3 regions of the Bradyrhizobium sp. USDA 4501 genome follow, and region 2 is predicted to be linked to each of the others. Evidence: predicted binding sites of a transcription regulator. Region 2 holds the regulator's gene; each other region holds the start of a gene.
The links. Region 2 encodes PhoB, which activates phosphate uptake and scavenging genes when phosphate is short. Its sites were predicted from a motif close to TGTCATNNANCTGTCAT; they were not measured.
Positions count from the first base shown of each region.

Region 1: the regulator PhoB is predicted to act here: its motif matches at 2,055-2,071, upstream of phnC (phosphonate ABC transporter ATP-binding protein).
Region 3: the regulator PhoB is predicted to act here: its motif matches at 2,324-2,340, upstream of ACVWZM_RS19265 (DUF2794 domain-containing protein).

Region 1 is NZ_JBSSEX010000001.1:1,540,279-1,544,408, reverse strand. It holds gene ACVWZM_RS07220 (DUF1045 domain-containing protein) at 1-142, opposite strand, end outside; gene ACVWZM_RS07215 (alpha-D-ribose 1-methylphosphonate 5-triphosphate diphosphatase) at 152-1,324, opposite strand; gene ACVWZM_RS07210 (transferase hexapeptide repeat family protein) at 1,321-1,986, opposite strand; gene phnC (phosphonate ABC transporter ATP-binding protein) at 2,198-3,013, shown strand; gene phnD (phosphonate ABC transporter substrate-binding protein) at 3,093-4,025, shown strand; gene phnE (phosphonate ABC transporter, permease protein PhnE) at 4,109-4,130, shown strand, end outside.
Region 2 is NZ_JBSSEX010000001.1:5,305,989-5,310,118, reverse strand. It holds gene ACVWZM_RS24180 (aspartate aminotransferase family protein) at 1-945, opposite strand, end outside; gene ACVWZM_RS24175 (GcrA family cell cycle regulator) at 1,433-1,945, shown strand; gene phoB (phosphate regulon transcriptional regulator PhoB) at 2,241-2,951, opposite strand; gene phoU (phosphate signaling complex protein PhoU) at 3,097-3,813, opposite strand; gene pstB (phosphate ABC transporter ATP-binding protein PstB) at 3,920-4,130, opposite strand, start outside.
Region 3 is NZ_JBSSEX010000001.1:4,178,519-4,182,648, reverse strand. It holds gene ACVWZM_RS19275 (ABC transporter permease) at 1-487, shown strand, start outside; gene ACVWZM_RS19270 (Bax inhibitor-1/YccA family protein) at 722-1,513, shown strand; gene ACVWZM_RS19265 (DUF2794 domain-containing protein) at 1,896-2,267, opposite strand; gene ACVWZM_RS19260 (DUF1223 domain-containing protein) at 2,795-3,556, opposite strand; gene acnA (aconitate hydratase AcnA) at 3,783-4,130, opposite strand, start outside.

The DNA.
Region 1 (4,130 bases), 3.8 Mb from region 2:
GCCAGTCCGGCGTCACGCCTTCGGGAAACGGCAGGTCGTCGCCCGACACCGCATCGTAACCGAGCAGTGTCGAACCGAAGCGGTGCAGGACGCTGTCGGGTGACGGCGCATAATAGATCGCGTAGCGCGGAGTGCTGGCCATGGGACTGGGCTACGCCGCCGCAACCGTCTTGCGCGGCGCGAGTGAATGAACGAGGCAGCTCGCGTCCGCCAGATGCACCAGCCGTCCGGCCGCTATTACGGCGATGATGCGCGGCCGCAGCGGCGCCTTGTCGTCGACGACGATGATGTCGGCACGGCGGCCCGCGGCGAGCACGCCGCGATCGGCGAGCCCGGCCGCGCGGGCCGGCGCCGACGAGATCAGGTCCCAGGCCCTGGCGAGCGGCAGGATCCCGTCGGCGGCGAGGCGGAACGCCGCGAGCAGCTGCGCCGGATAGTAATAGTCCGACGCCAGCACCGAGCAGAGGCCCTGTGCGATCATGTCGGATGCCTTGGTCCAGCCGGTATGGCTGCCGCCGCGCACCACATTGGGCGCGCCGAACACGATGAAATCGCCCGCCGCCGCGGCGTCGCGCGCGGTCTCCTCGTTGACAGGGAATTCGGCGATCACAGCGCCCAGCGCGCGAAACTCCTGGCGCATCGCCGGGCTGTTGTCGTCATGCGAGAGCATGCGGATATCGGCCGCGCGCGCGGCGGCGGCCAGTCGCGCGATCGAGGCGGGCACCTCGGGGCGGCGCGCCACGATCCGGTCGAGCATGTCGTTGACGGCCTCGACGGAGAGCCCGGTGCGCTCGGCCAGCTGGTTGCGCTTCTTCGGCTTGACGTTGCTATGGTCGTTGAAGGCGAACAGGTCGATGCGGCCTTCACCGAGCCATTGAATGATCTCGGCCTCGGCCTCGAGATTGTGGGTCTCGTGACGCAGGTGGAGGCGGGTGTCGGCGGCGAGCTGCGGCCGCAGCGCCTCGATCGCATCGAGTAGCTTGCGCGCATTCTCCGCGCTGCGCAGGCCGGGCTCCCACGACCAGGTCGTGCCGTGGAACACGGTGGTGATGCCGTTGGCGATCGCCTGCCGGTCGCTGTCGATCAGCGCCACGTCGGTCGGGAAGTCGACGCCGGGGCGCGGCATCATCTGCCGCTCGAACGCATCGCCATGCAGGTCGATGATGCCGGGCAGCACCAGGAGGCCACTGGCATCGATGTGAAGCACGGCGCGACCCTGCTCGGCGTCGAGCGCGCCGATGTCGCGGCCTGCGGTCCGCAGCGAGGTCTCGACCAGGGCGCCGTCAACCAGCGTGCGCCCGCCCTCGATGAAAATGTCCGTCACGATGCGGCGCTCCGTTGTTTGGCTTGCGATTGGGATACGGCCTCGGCCTCATGCTTGTCGAGGAATTCCTCGACCGCGAGCTTGCGAAAGTCGGGCAGGACGCGGCGGAGCGTCTCGTGATCCCAGTCCCACCATGCGAGCGCGGCGAGGCGGTCGGCGATCGTCTCGGAGAAGCGCCGCTTCACCGGCCGCGCCGGATTACCGGCAACGATGGTGTAGGCGGGAACGTCCTTGGTCACGATCGCGCCGGCGGCGACGACAGCGCCGGTTCCGATGTTCCGTCCTGGTAACAGGATCGCACCGTGCCCGATCCAGACATCATGGCCGATATGCACGTGATGCGCACGTCGCCAGTTGAAGAAGTCGGTGTCGTCGCTCTCTCCGGGGAAATACGCGCTGGCGCGGTAGGTGAAATGCGCTTGAGTCGCGCGATGCATCGGGTGGTTGCCGGGGTTGATGCGGGTCATCGCCGCGATCGAGCAGAACTTGCCGATCGAGGTGTAGGTGATCTGGCTGTCGTTCACGACGTAGGAATAGTCATCCATGCTGACTTCAAGCAGGATCGTGCGCGCGCCGACCTCGGTATATTTGCCGAGCTTGCTCTCACGGACCGACGCGGTCGGGTCGACGGTCGGCACAACCGAGAGTGTTTTTCCGGCCATCAGGGCCTCCGCAAATCTTCAAGAATCTTGGGCTTCCGGGGGATGCGCGCTCGTCATCGGGATGCTTGATGACAACATCATGACGTTGCGATGACGGCAAGGGAGCGACAAGGGAGGGGTGTGGACGATCGCCGCACCGCAGCGCTGTCGTCACATAACTGTAAAACGCCGGGGATAGCGATGACCCAACGAGGCGCGGTTGGAGCATTACATGCTGGTGGTGGAAGGTTTGACGTGCCGTTTCGGCACGAAAGCCGCAGTCGACAACGCGTCCTTTTCGATCGCGCCGGGCAGCTTTGTCGGCGTGATCGGCCGCTCCGGCGCCGGCAAGTCGACGCTGCTGCGGATGATCAACCGTCTCGCCGATCCGACCTCCGGCCGTATCCTGTTCGAGGGCACCGACGTCACCGCGTTGCGCGGCAAGGAACTGCGGCGGTGGCGCGCGCGCTCGGCGATGATCTTCCAGCAGTTCAATCTGGTCGGCCGCCTTGATGTGCTGACCAACGTGCTGATGGGCCGACTGGCCCAGATTCCGTCATGGCGCTCGCTGGCGCAGGTCTGGCCGGAGCAGGACAGGGCGCTCGCACTGTCGGCGCTCGAGCAATTCGACATCGCCCAGCTGGCGGCACAGCGCGCCGACCAGCTCTCCGGCGGCCAGCAGCAACGCGTCGCGATCGCCCGCGCGCTGGTGCAGGAGCCCGACATCATTCTCGCCGACGAGCCGATCGCCTCGCTCGATCCGCGCAACACCAAGATCGTGATGGACGCGCTGCTGCGCATCAACAAGCATTTCGGCATCACAGTGCTTTGCAATCTGCACTCGCTCGACCTGGCGCGGACCTATTGCGACCGCCTGGTCGGCATGGCCGCAGGTCGCGTGGTGTTCGATGGCGCCCCCGCGGCGCTCACCGACCATATCGCCCGCGAGCTCTATGACCTCGAGGCCAATGACGTCATCGGCGCAGCACCGCTGCCCGCGCCCGACGGTGCAACTGCGTCGGCACTCGGCACCGCAGCCGCGGCCTGAGCGTCGCGCATTTTTCAATCTGGGAGGCCGGGCATTTTGCCCGGCCAACAGGTGCAACTACAACAAAAGAGGGGTAGTCATGTTCACTCGTCGCATCATTCTGGCTGGCGCCGCCGCGCTGGCATTTGCCGGTTCGGCCTCCGCGCAGGACTGGAAGGCAAAGTATCCGGAGCTCACCTTCGCGGTGGTGCCGGCCGAGAACGCCTCCGGCGTCACCGAGCGCTGGACGCCGTTCGTGGCGTATCTGTCGAAGGAGCTCGGCGTGAAGGTCACACTGCGCATCGCCAACGACTACGCGGCCGTCATCGAAGGCCAGCGAGCCGGCAACATCCAGATCGCCAGCTACGGCTCGGCCTCGTTCTCTCGCGCGCGCCTGACCGGCGTCAAGACCGACGCGTTCGCCAACGATATGAACGCCGACGGTTCGACCGGCTATTACTCGGTGTTCTTCGTCAAGGCGTCGAGCCCGTACAAGACCGTCGAGGACCTGAAAGGCAAGAATCTCGGCCTGGTCGATCCGAACTCGACGTCCGGCAACAACGTGCCGCGCTTCGAACTCAACAAGATGGGCATCGCGAACGCCGAAGGCTTTTTCGGCAAGGTCGTGTTCACCGGCAGCCACGAGAATGCCGTCCTGGCGCTGTCGCAGGGAACCGTTGATGTGGCCGCCAACCAGTGGACCAACGAGGATGATTCCACGCTCGCCCAGATGCTGACCAAGGGCATGCTGAAGAATGCCAACGGCTCGGCGATGAAGAAGGATGATTTCCGCATCATCCACAAGTCGGCGCTGATCATCAACGGCCCCTATGCGTACAACACCGATCTTCCGGAGGACCTGAAGGCCGCGATCGCAAAGGCCTTCTTCGACGCCCCGACCAAGGACAAGGCCGCCTTCGACCGTCTGTCCGACGGTCAGAAGAAGGGCTTCCATCCCGCCACCACCAAGGATTGGGACGGCACCACCGAGCTGATCAAGTTCGTCGACGGTTTGCGAAAGAAGGCGAGCTGATCGCACGCCTGACGTCACGAGGGCCGGGCGTATAGCCCGGCCCTTTCTCTCCACTCAACTCCGAACCGGACTGGCACGCGTCGATGGCGACCGCCGTATCCATTC
Region 2 (4,130 bases):
GGCGAGCTTCTGCTTGAGCAGCAGCGACATCTTCTGCACATGCTCGAAGAAGCCGGGTTTCAGCATGACGTCGAGCACGGCATTGGCGGCGGCGACCGCGAGCGGATTGCCGCCGAAGGTCGAGCCGTGCGAGCCGGGCGCCATGCCGGCCGCGGCCTGCGCGGTCGCCAGCACCGCGCCGATCGGGAAACCGCCCCCGAGCGCCTTGGCCAGCGACATCACGTCCGGCGTGACGCCGGTGCGCTTGTAGGCGAACAGCTCGCCGGTTCGGCCCATGCCGGTCTGCACCTCGTCGAAGGCGAGCAGCAGGCCGTGCTCGTCGCACAGCGCGCGCAGTGCCTTGAAGAACGCCTGTGGCGCCGAGCGCACGCCGCCCTCGCCCTGCACCGGCTCGATCAGGATGCCGGCGGTGTGCGGACCGATCGCCTTCTTCACCGCGTCGATGTCGCCATGCGGCACCTGGTCGAAGCCGTCCATCGGCGGGCCGAAGCCTTCGAGATATTTCGCCGAGCCGGTCGCCGCCAGCGTGCCCAGCGTGCGGCCGTGGAAGGCGCCCTCGAAGGTGATGATGCGGTAGCGCTCGCCATGGCCCTTGGAGAAGTGATAGTGGCGGACCAGCTTGATCACGCCCTCCATCGCTTCCGCGCCGGAATTGCAGAAGAACACGAAGTCGGCAAAGCTCTGCTCGCACAGCCGCGCGGCAAGCACCTCGCCGTCCGGGCTCTTGAACAGGTTCGACATGTGCCAGAGCTTGGTCGCCTGTTCCTGCAGCGCCTTGACGAGATGCGGATGCGCGTGCCCGAGCGCGTTGACCGCGACGCCCGAGGTGAAATCGAGATAGCGGTCGCCGTTGGTTGCGATCAGCCAGGCGCCCTCACCGCGCTCGAAACCGAGATCGACCCTGGCGAAGACGGGGAGCAGATGCGACGTGGCAGCGTTGGTCATGGCGATCACTGACGGTTTTTAAGCCGACAATTGCCGCGCGCCTTGACGCCAGCGCAGCAACGGCCAGCTTCGGAAAACAAAACGGCCGCCTTTGCGGGCGGCACGTGGCGGGCATTCTATGCTGCGGTCGGTAAGTGTCAATCGCCACGAAGTGGCCTTCCTGCAATGCGAAACGAGCGCAATCCGGAGCATTCCGGTGCGGTGGAAAAGCCTCATCGCGATGCTTAACTGTGTGGGAACATGTGGACGCACGACCGCGGACTCTTGCGCCAGAGTCACGCCATATTGTAGCGTTTGGCCTGTCGGGTACGACATCTCGTGCGGCGGTACTGGACCCTCTAAGTAGCCTTTGTGTCTCGCGTAAACGTTCGGGCGCAACACCGTGCCCGGCGAGGGCTAAGGGATTCTGGCCGCAGGGATATTTGTCCAGATTGGCTCGCAGCGCCGCTCCAATGATTGGCCGGCGCTACGCGAAGGGAAGAATGCGATGACTGTATTGACCTGGTCCGACGATCGCGTCGAGCAGCTGAAGAAACTCTGGGAGTCCGGCCTGTCGGCCAGCCAGATCGCGGCGGAACTTGGCAATGTGACGCGAAACGCCGTGATCGGCAAAGTGCATCGGCTCGGCCTCTCCGGCCGCGCCAAGGCACCCTCCACGGCCGCGCCGCGGCAGCGCAAGGCCCGCCCCGCCCAGCACATGATGCGGGTGGCGCGCCCGGTCTCGCGCGGCAACACCGCGCTGGCGCACGCCTTCGAGGCCGAGATGGAGCCCGATCCGATCTCCTACGACAATGTGGTGCCGATGAGCCAGCGGCTGTCGCTGCTCGAGCTCAACGAGGCCACCTGTCACTGGCCGGTCGGCGATCCCTCGAGCCCGGAATTCTTCTTCTGCGGCGGCAAAGCGCTCGGCGGCCTGCCCTATTGCGCGCATCACTCGCGCGTCGCCTACCAGCCCGCCGCCGATCGCCGCCGGCCGTCGGCGAAACCGCAGATCAAGTGAGCACTCGGGAAAACGACGGAAGACCTCAAAGACAAATCCCCGCGAAAGCGGGGATTTTTTTGTGTGACGCAGCCCGGATGGAGCCAACGGGGCGCTCGTTCGCGCGACCCGTCGGCTCCATCCGGACTACCGCTACATCACCGGCCTCGTCCCGGCGCAGGCCGGGACCCATAACCACGAATGGGTGTTGTTAGAAAGCCGTCTGGCCGCGTGCCGATTGCGCTGGCCGCGGCGTATGGGTCCCGGCTTGCGCCGGGACGACGCCGTGTTGCGGTTTATGAATGCCGCATGGCCGTTACGGCTGCGGCTCGGCCTTGGCAAAGCGGTCGTCGAGCGCGTAGCCGGCGCCGCGCACGGTGCGGATCGGATCCTGCTCGCGGCCCGGATTGAGCAGCTTGCGCAGGCGGCCGATATGCACGTCGACGGTGCGCTCATCGATGTAGATGTCGCGGCCCCAGACGCTGTCGAGCAATTGCTCGCGGCTGAACACGCGGCCGGGATGCTCGAGGAAGAATTCGAGCAGGCGATACTCGGTCGGCCCGAGATCGATCGGACGGCCCGAGCGCGCCACGCGGCGCTTCTCGCGGTCGAGCTCGATGTCGCCGTAGGTCAGCACGGTCGCAAGCCGCTCCGGGCTGGCGCGGCGCAAGAGGCCCTTCACCCGCGCCAGCAGCTCCGGCACCGAGAACGGCTTGACGATGTAATCGTCGGCGCCGGTGGCAAGCCCGCGCACGCGCTCGCTTTCCTCGCCGCGCGCGGTCAGCATGATGATCGGAAGCTGCTTGGTCTCGGGCCGCGCCCGCAGGCGGCGGCACAGTTCGATGCCGGACAGGCCCGGCAGCATCCAGTCCAGCACCACGAGGTCGGGAACGCGCTCCTTCAGCCTTGTATCCGCATCGTCGCCGCGCCCCACCGTCTCGACATCGTAGCCTTCCGCATCGAGATTGTAGCGCAACAGCGTCGTCAGCGCTTCCTCGTCTTCGACTACCAGAATGCGTGCGCTCATCGGTTTAAGTTCTTTCTCTGTGGTGATCCGTTGCCCAGACGCAAACCGAAACGCTTACTTCCTTGAGCATAGTCCCCGCGGAAACGATTTGTCGCGAGGATCGTCCAGTTTCGCTCTTGCCGGTTCCGTGCTTGCCGATCATGCCTCAGTTGCCCGGCACCGTGGTGGCAAAAGTGGTCATGTCGCCCTTCGGGCGCTTGTCGGTGATCTGCTGGCCCTCGATCATGTAGAACACGGTCTCGGCGATATTGGTGGCGTGATCGCCGATCCGCTCGATGTTCTTGGCGCAGAACATCAGATGGATGCAGAACGAGATGTTGCGCGGATCTTCCATCATGTAGGTGAGCAGTTCGCGGAACAGCGAGGTGCAGATCGCATCGACCTCCTCGTCGCCCTTCCAGACGTTCATCGCCGCCGGCAGGTCGTGGGCGGCATAGGCGTCGAGCACCGACTTGACCTGCGACAGCACGAGGTCGGTCATGTGCTCGAGGCCGCGGATCAACTTCAGCGGCTGGAAATCGCTCTCCAGCGCCGCGACGCGCTTGCCCATGTTCTTGGCGAGGTCGCCGATCCGCTCGAGATCGGTGGCGACGCGCATCGCGCTGACGATCTCACGCAGGTCGATCGCCATCGGCTGGCGGCGCGCGATCGTCAGCACCGCGCGCTCTTCGATGTTGCGCTGCAGATTGTCGATCTCGATGTCGGCGGCGACCACGCGCTTGCCGAGCGCGACGTCGCGACGGATCAGCGCGTCGACCGACTCGGTGATCATCCGTTCGACCAGGCCGCCCATCTCGGCGACCAGGCGGGTCAACTCCTGCAGGTCGCTGTCGAATGCCTTGGCGGTATGTTCAGAAGCCATCGCTTGTCTCCCTCAACCATGATCCCGGGGATCATGGTTTCGTGTCCTGAATTTTAGCATGACCTGATCGGAAAACCGGTTTCCACTTTTCCGGATCATGCGCCGGTCAACCGAACCGGCCGGTGATGTAGTCCTGGGTGCGCCGATCGCTCGGTGAGGTGAAGATCTTGTTGGTGTCGTCGAACTCGATCAGCTCGCCGAGATACATGAAGGCGGTCTTGTCGGAGACGCGCGCCGCCTGCTGCATGTTGTGGGTGACGATCGCGATCGTGTAGTCCTCGGAGAGTTCCTGGATCAGCTCCTCGACCTTGGCGGTC
Region 3 (4,130 bases), 1.1 Mb from region 2:
CGACGCGCGCATCATCAAGCAGGTCGCCGACGCGTTCCCGATGGTGACCAGCGTGCGGGTCCGCGAGGCGCTGGAGACGGTCGGCAGCGTGGTCAGCAATCTGGTGCTGGCGATCCGCGGCGCCAGCGCCGTGACGCTGATCTCCGCGATCCTGGTGCTCGGCGGCGCGCTCGCCGCCGGACACCGCCACCGCGTCTATGACGCCGTGATTCTCAAGACGCTCGGCGCCACGCGGGTGCGACTGCTCGGCGCCTACGCGCTGGAGTATCTGATGATCGGTTTTGCAACCGCGGTGTTCGGGGTGATCGCCGGCTCGATCGCGGCCTGGCTGATCGTGACTAGGCTGATGACGCTGAGTTTTATCTGGCAGGCCGGCAGCGCCGCGCTGGTCGTGGTCGCCGCGCTGGTCGTCACGGTCGGACTGGGGCTCGCCGGGACGCTGCTCGCGCTAAACCAGAAGCCGGCCTCAGTGTTGCGGAATTTGTGACAAAATGTAGCGGCGCGAGCGCCGTTTTTGCCTATGATGCTAGGGCAGAGCGACATTCGGCCGCGCGTGGAAGCTTGCGTCGGATGTGTTAATTTCCCACATACCAATCGGGTCGGATGGTCGGTTTGAATGACACGGAATTAATGTTCCGCAAACCGAGCCATCTGAGATAGATTTACGACCGGCGCCGCAAATCCCTTGCGCTCCACCGGGACCAACCACGGGAATTCGACCATGTCGGACCTAGACCGCAACTACGCTTCTCCTTTCGGCCGGGCCGCCGGGCGCATTGACGCTGCGGCCGTCGACGCCGGTCTGCGCGCCTACATGCTGCGCATCTACAACTACATGAGCATCGGCCTGGCCATCACCGGCCTCGCCGCGCTCGGCGTCTACATGGGTGCGGTGACGACCGACCAGTCGGCCGCCGTCGCCAAGTTCGGCAACGCCTATCTGACGCAGTTCGGCTACGCGATGTTCGTGAGCCCGCTGAAGTGGCTGTTCATCCTCGCCCCTCTGGCGATGGTGTTCGTCATCTCGGCCGGCATCAACCGCCTGCAGCCCGCGACCGCCCAACTCCTGTTCTGGGTGTTCTCGGCGCTGATGGGTCTGTCGCTGTCGTCGATCTTCCTGGTGTACACGCACACCTCGATCGTGCGCGTGTTCTTCATCACCGCGGCAACGTTCGGTGCGCTGAGCCTCTACGGCTACACCACCAAGCGTGACATGAGCGGCATGGGCTCGTTCCTGTTCATGGGTCTGATCGGCATCATCATCGCGAGCCTGGTCAACCTGTTCCTGGCGAGCTCGGCGCTGCAGTTCATCGTGTCGGTGGTCGGCGTGCTGGTGTTCGCGGGCCTCACCGCCTGGGACACCCAGCGGCTGAAGAACGACTACATCTACGGCTACGCCTCGCAGGGTGGCGTGATGGCAGAGCGTGCGGCAATCACTGGTGCGCTGTCGCTCTACCTGAACTTCATCAACCTGTTCACGCTGCTCCTGCAGCTGCTCGGCCAGCGCGACTAAGCGCCTCGAGCGAGCCGATCAAATCCAAGCCCCGGCCATTCCGCCGGGGCTTTTCTTTTGGGCGAGGCGAGATGTGATGTAGCCCGGATGAAGCGCAAGCGAAATCCGGGACAGGCTCATCCGCGGCTTCAACGGCCCCGGATTGAGCGGAGCCTGCCATCGAGCGCGTTTGCGCGCCCTGTTGCCTCCTCCGGGCTACGAAACTCGGGCACAACTGTGCCGCCGGATCAGCGGATTTGTAGCCCGGATGAGCGAAGCGACATCCGGGACGGTCTTACCACGCGAGTACAGCTTCCCCGGATTGCGCGGAGCCTGTCATCGGGCGCGCGTTCGCGCGGCCCGTTGGCTCCATCCGGGCTACAAGCGGACTGACCTGACGCGCTTACACCAGCGACAGCTTGCGATCGATCACGAACAGCACGCGTTCGAGTTCATGGCCACGACGGAGGATCAGGCCGGTCGCGGAAATCACGCTGTACATGCCCTGCTTGCGCGCAAGCCGGGGGTCCTTCTCGATCCGGTAGATCGGCACTTCCGACGCGCGCCGGAACACCGAGAACACGGCCCGGTCCTTCAGGAAGTCGATCGCATAATCGCGCCACTCGCCGTCGGCGACCATGCGGCCGTAGAGATTGAGAATGCGGTTGAGTTCAAGTCGATTGAAAGTCACGCGATTGGGCTGAGGGGTCGCGGCGGCGGTGCGCGCCGCGGCACGACTCCCGCTCGGATCAGTGTCCTCCGAGATCAAACTCATCGAGCGCCTCCTGTCACCTCGGTGGCGATCGGGTTCCGAAGGCCCCTCTTCGGGATCGTCACGAGAGTGACATGATCGCGCTAAGCGCGCGGGCCCGCAAGGGGCCAATCGCAATGCAACCGGGCCTTAACCACCGCCGCGCGCGGCGGATTGTCCGAAAAACCGCAGAGTCACGGGAACGTTAGCGGAATCATATTGCTGCCCCACTTCCGCCCATCGCCCGCCCCGCTGCCCTGCGAAAAGGAAATCCTGCGTTGGCCCGGTCCTTTCGGTTCCGGATTCCTCAGCCCCCAGCCCCCCGGGGCCGTCGGGATCGGGCCTGTTCGCAGGGGAGTCAAATCCCAACACTGGGCCAACGAAAGTTGGTCCTTTTTGTTTTGGGGCCTGCGCAAGCGAGACGCGCGCGCCAAGCACCGGCGCCTTCCTTTCGGCAGATCACTGAATGCAGGTTTGTCGCCATGCGGCTGCACGAAAACATGCGTGCGACCGGCGGAAGCCAGCGCATCGCGCCTTACCGCAGCGAGGCGCTAGTGAAGTGAGGTGAAGGCAGCGCCGAGCATCGGGCCCGGCTTGTCGCGGTTGCCGTCCTGGACGTACACCGCCGCAGCATCGACACCGTCACGCGTGATGTTCTCCAGCGGCACGGTCCAGCTCCCGGACGAACCGTTCCAGTCACCGACCTTGAGGAGATTGCGCACGACGTTGTGGTAGGTGATCTCGCGGCCGCGGTTCTCGCCGCGCGCGATCGAGATCGGCACCGACTTCGAGATCGAGCAGATCCAGACCTCGCCGCGCGACACGGCCGGCGACTTCGATGCGGCGACCGACACGTTGATCTGCTTGCCGCTCAGCGTCATCGTCACGGGCACCGACATCACGCTGCCGCTCCTTTCGGTGTCCTTGATGGCGTCCTCGATACTGGCGCGATCGCTGCCGATCACATGCGCGGAGCCATTGATCACGGCTTGCGGCGTGTAGACGTCGCGGTCGCCGCGAACATGCGAATAGGCCTTCTGGCGCGCGCTGAAACGGGAATCGGCCAGCGTGTCCTTCCAGCCGAGATAGTCCCAATAGTCGATCGGCATGCTCAGCGCGATGACGTTGGGGTCCTTCGCGAGGTCACCGATGATCTTGTCCGCGGGCGGACAGGACGAGCATCCCTGCGAGGTGAAGAGTTCGACGACGGCACGCGGATCGGCGTGGGCGGGGCGGATGATCGCGACGATTGCGCAGATACCAAGGGCGCTGGACCATCGCGAGATACAGTTATAGGCCATCATCGCTGTCATACTGCGAACCAGTCGTGATGATTTCCATCCGTAATTGTACGGAGCATGAAGTCTGTCCCTGAACTTGCGTGCCCCAAAACGCGAGAAAGCGGCCTTTTCATAGGCCGCCTTCTTTTTAGCCGCTACTCACTAAGCAGTGAGGCACCGATCACAAATCCGCGTTGGAGCATGGTCCGGAAAAGTGTGAAGCGGTTTTCCGGACAGACCATGCTCAAACAAAGGGGCCTTAGGCCGCGAGTTTGCGCAGCACATAATGCAGGATGCCGCCGTTGCGATAGTAGTCGAGCTCGTCCAGCGTATCGATGCGGCAGAGCAGCGGGACATCCTTTTTGCCGCCGTCAGCGGAGACGATCTCGGCCGTTAGCGTCTGGCGCGGCTTCAGGTCGCCCTGCAGCCCGCGGATCGTGACCTTCTCGTCGCCCTTGAGGCCGAGCGTGGACCACGACGTGCCGTCCTGGAAGGTGAGCGGAAGCACACCCATGCCGACCAGGTTGGAGCGATGGATGCGCTCGAAGCTCTGGCAGATCACCGCGCGCACGCCGAGCAGGCGCGTGCCCTTTGCGGCCCAGTCGCG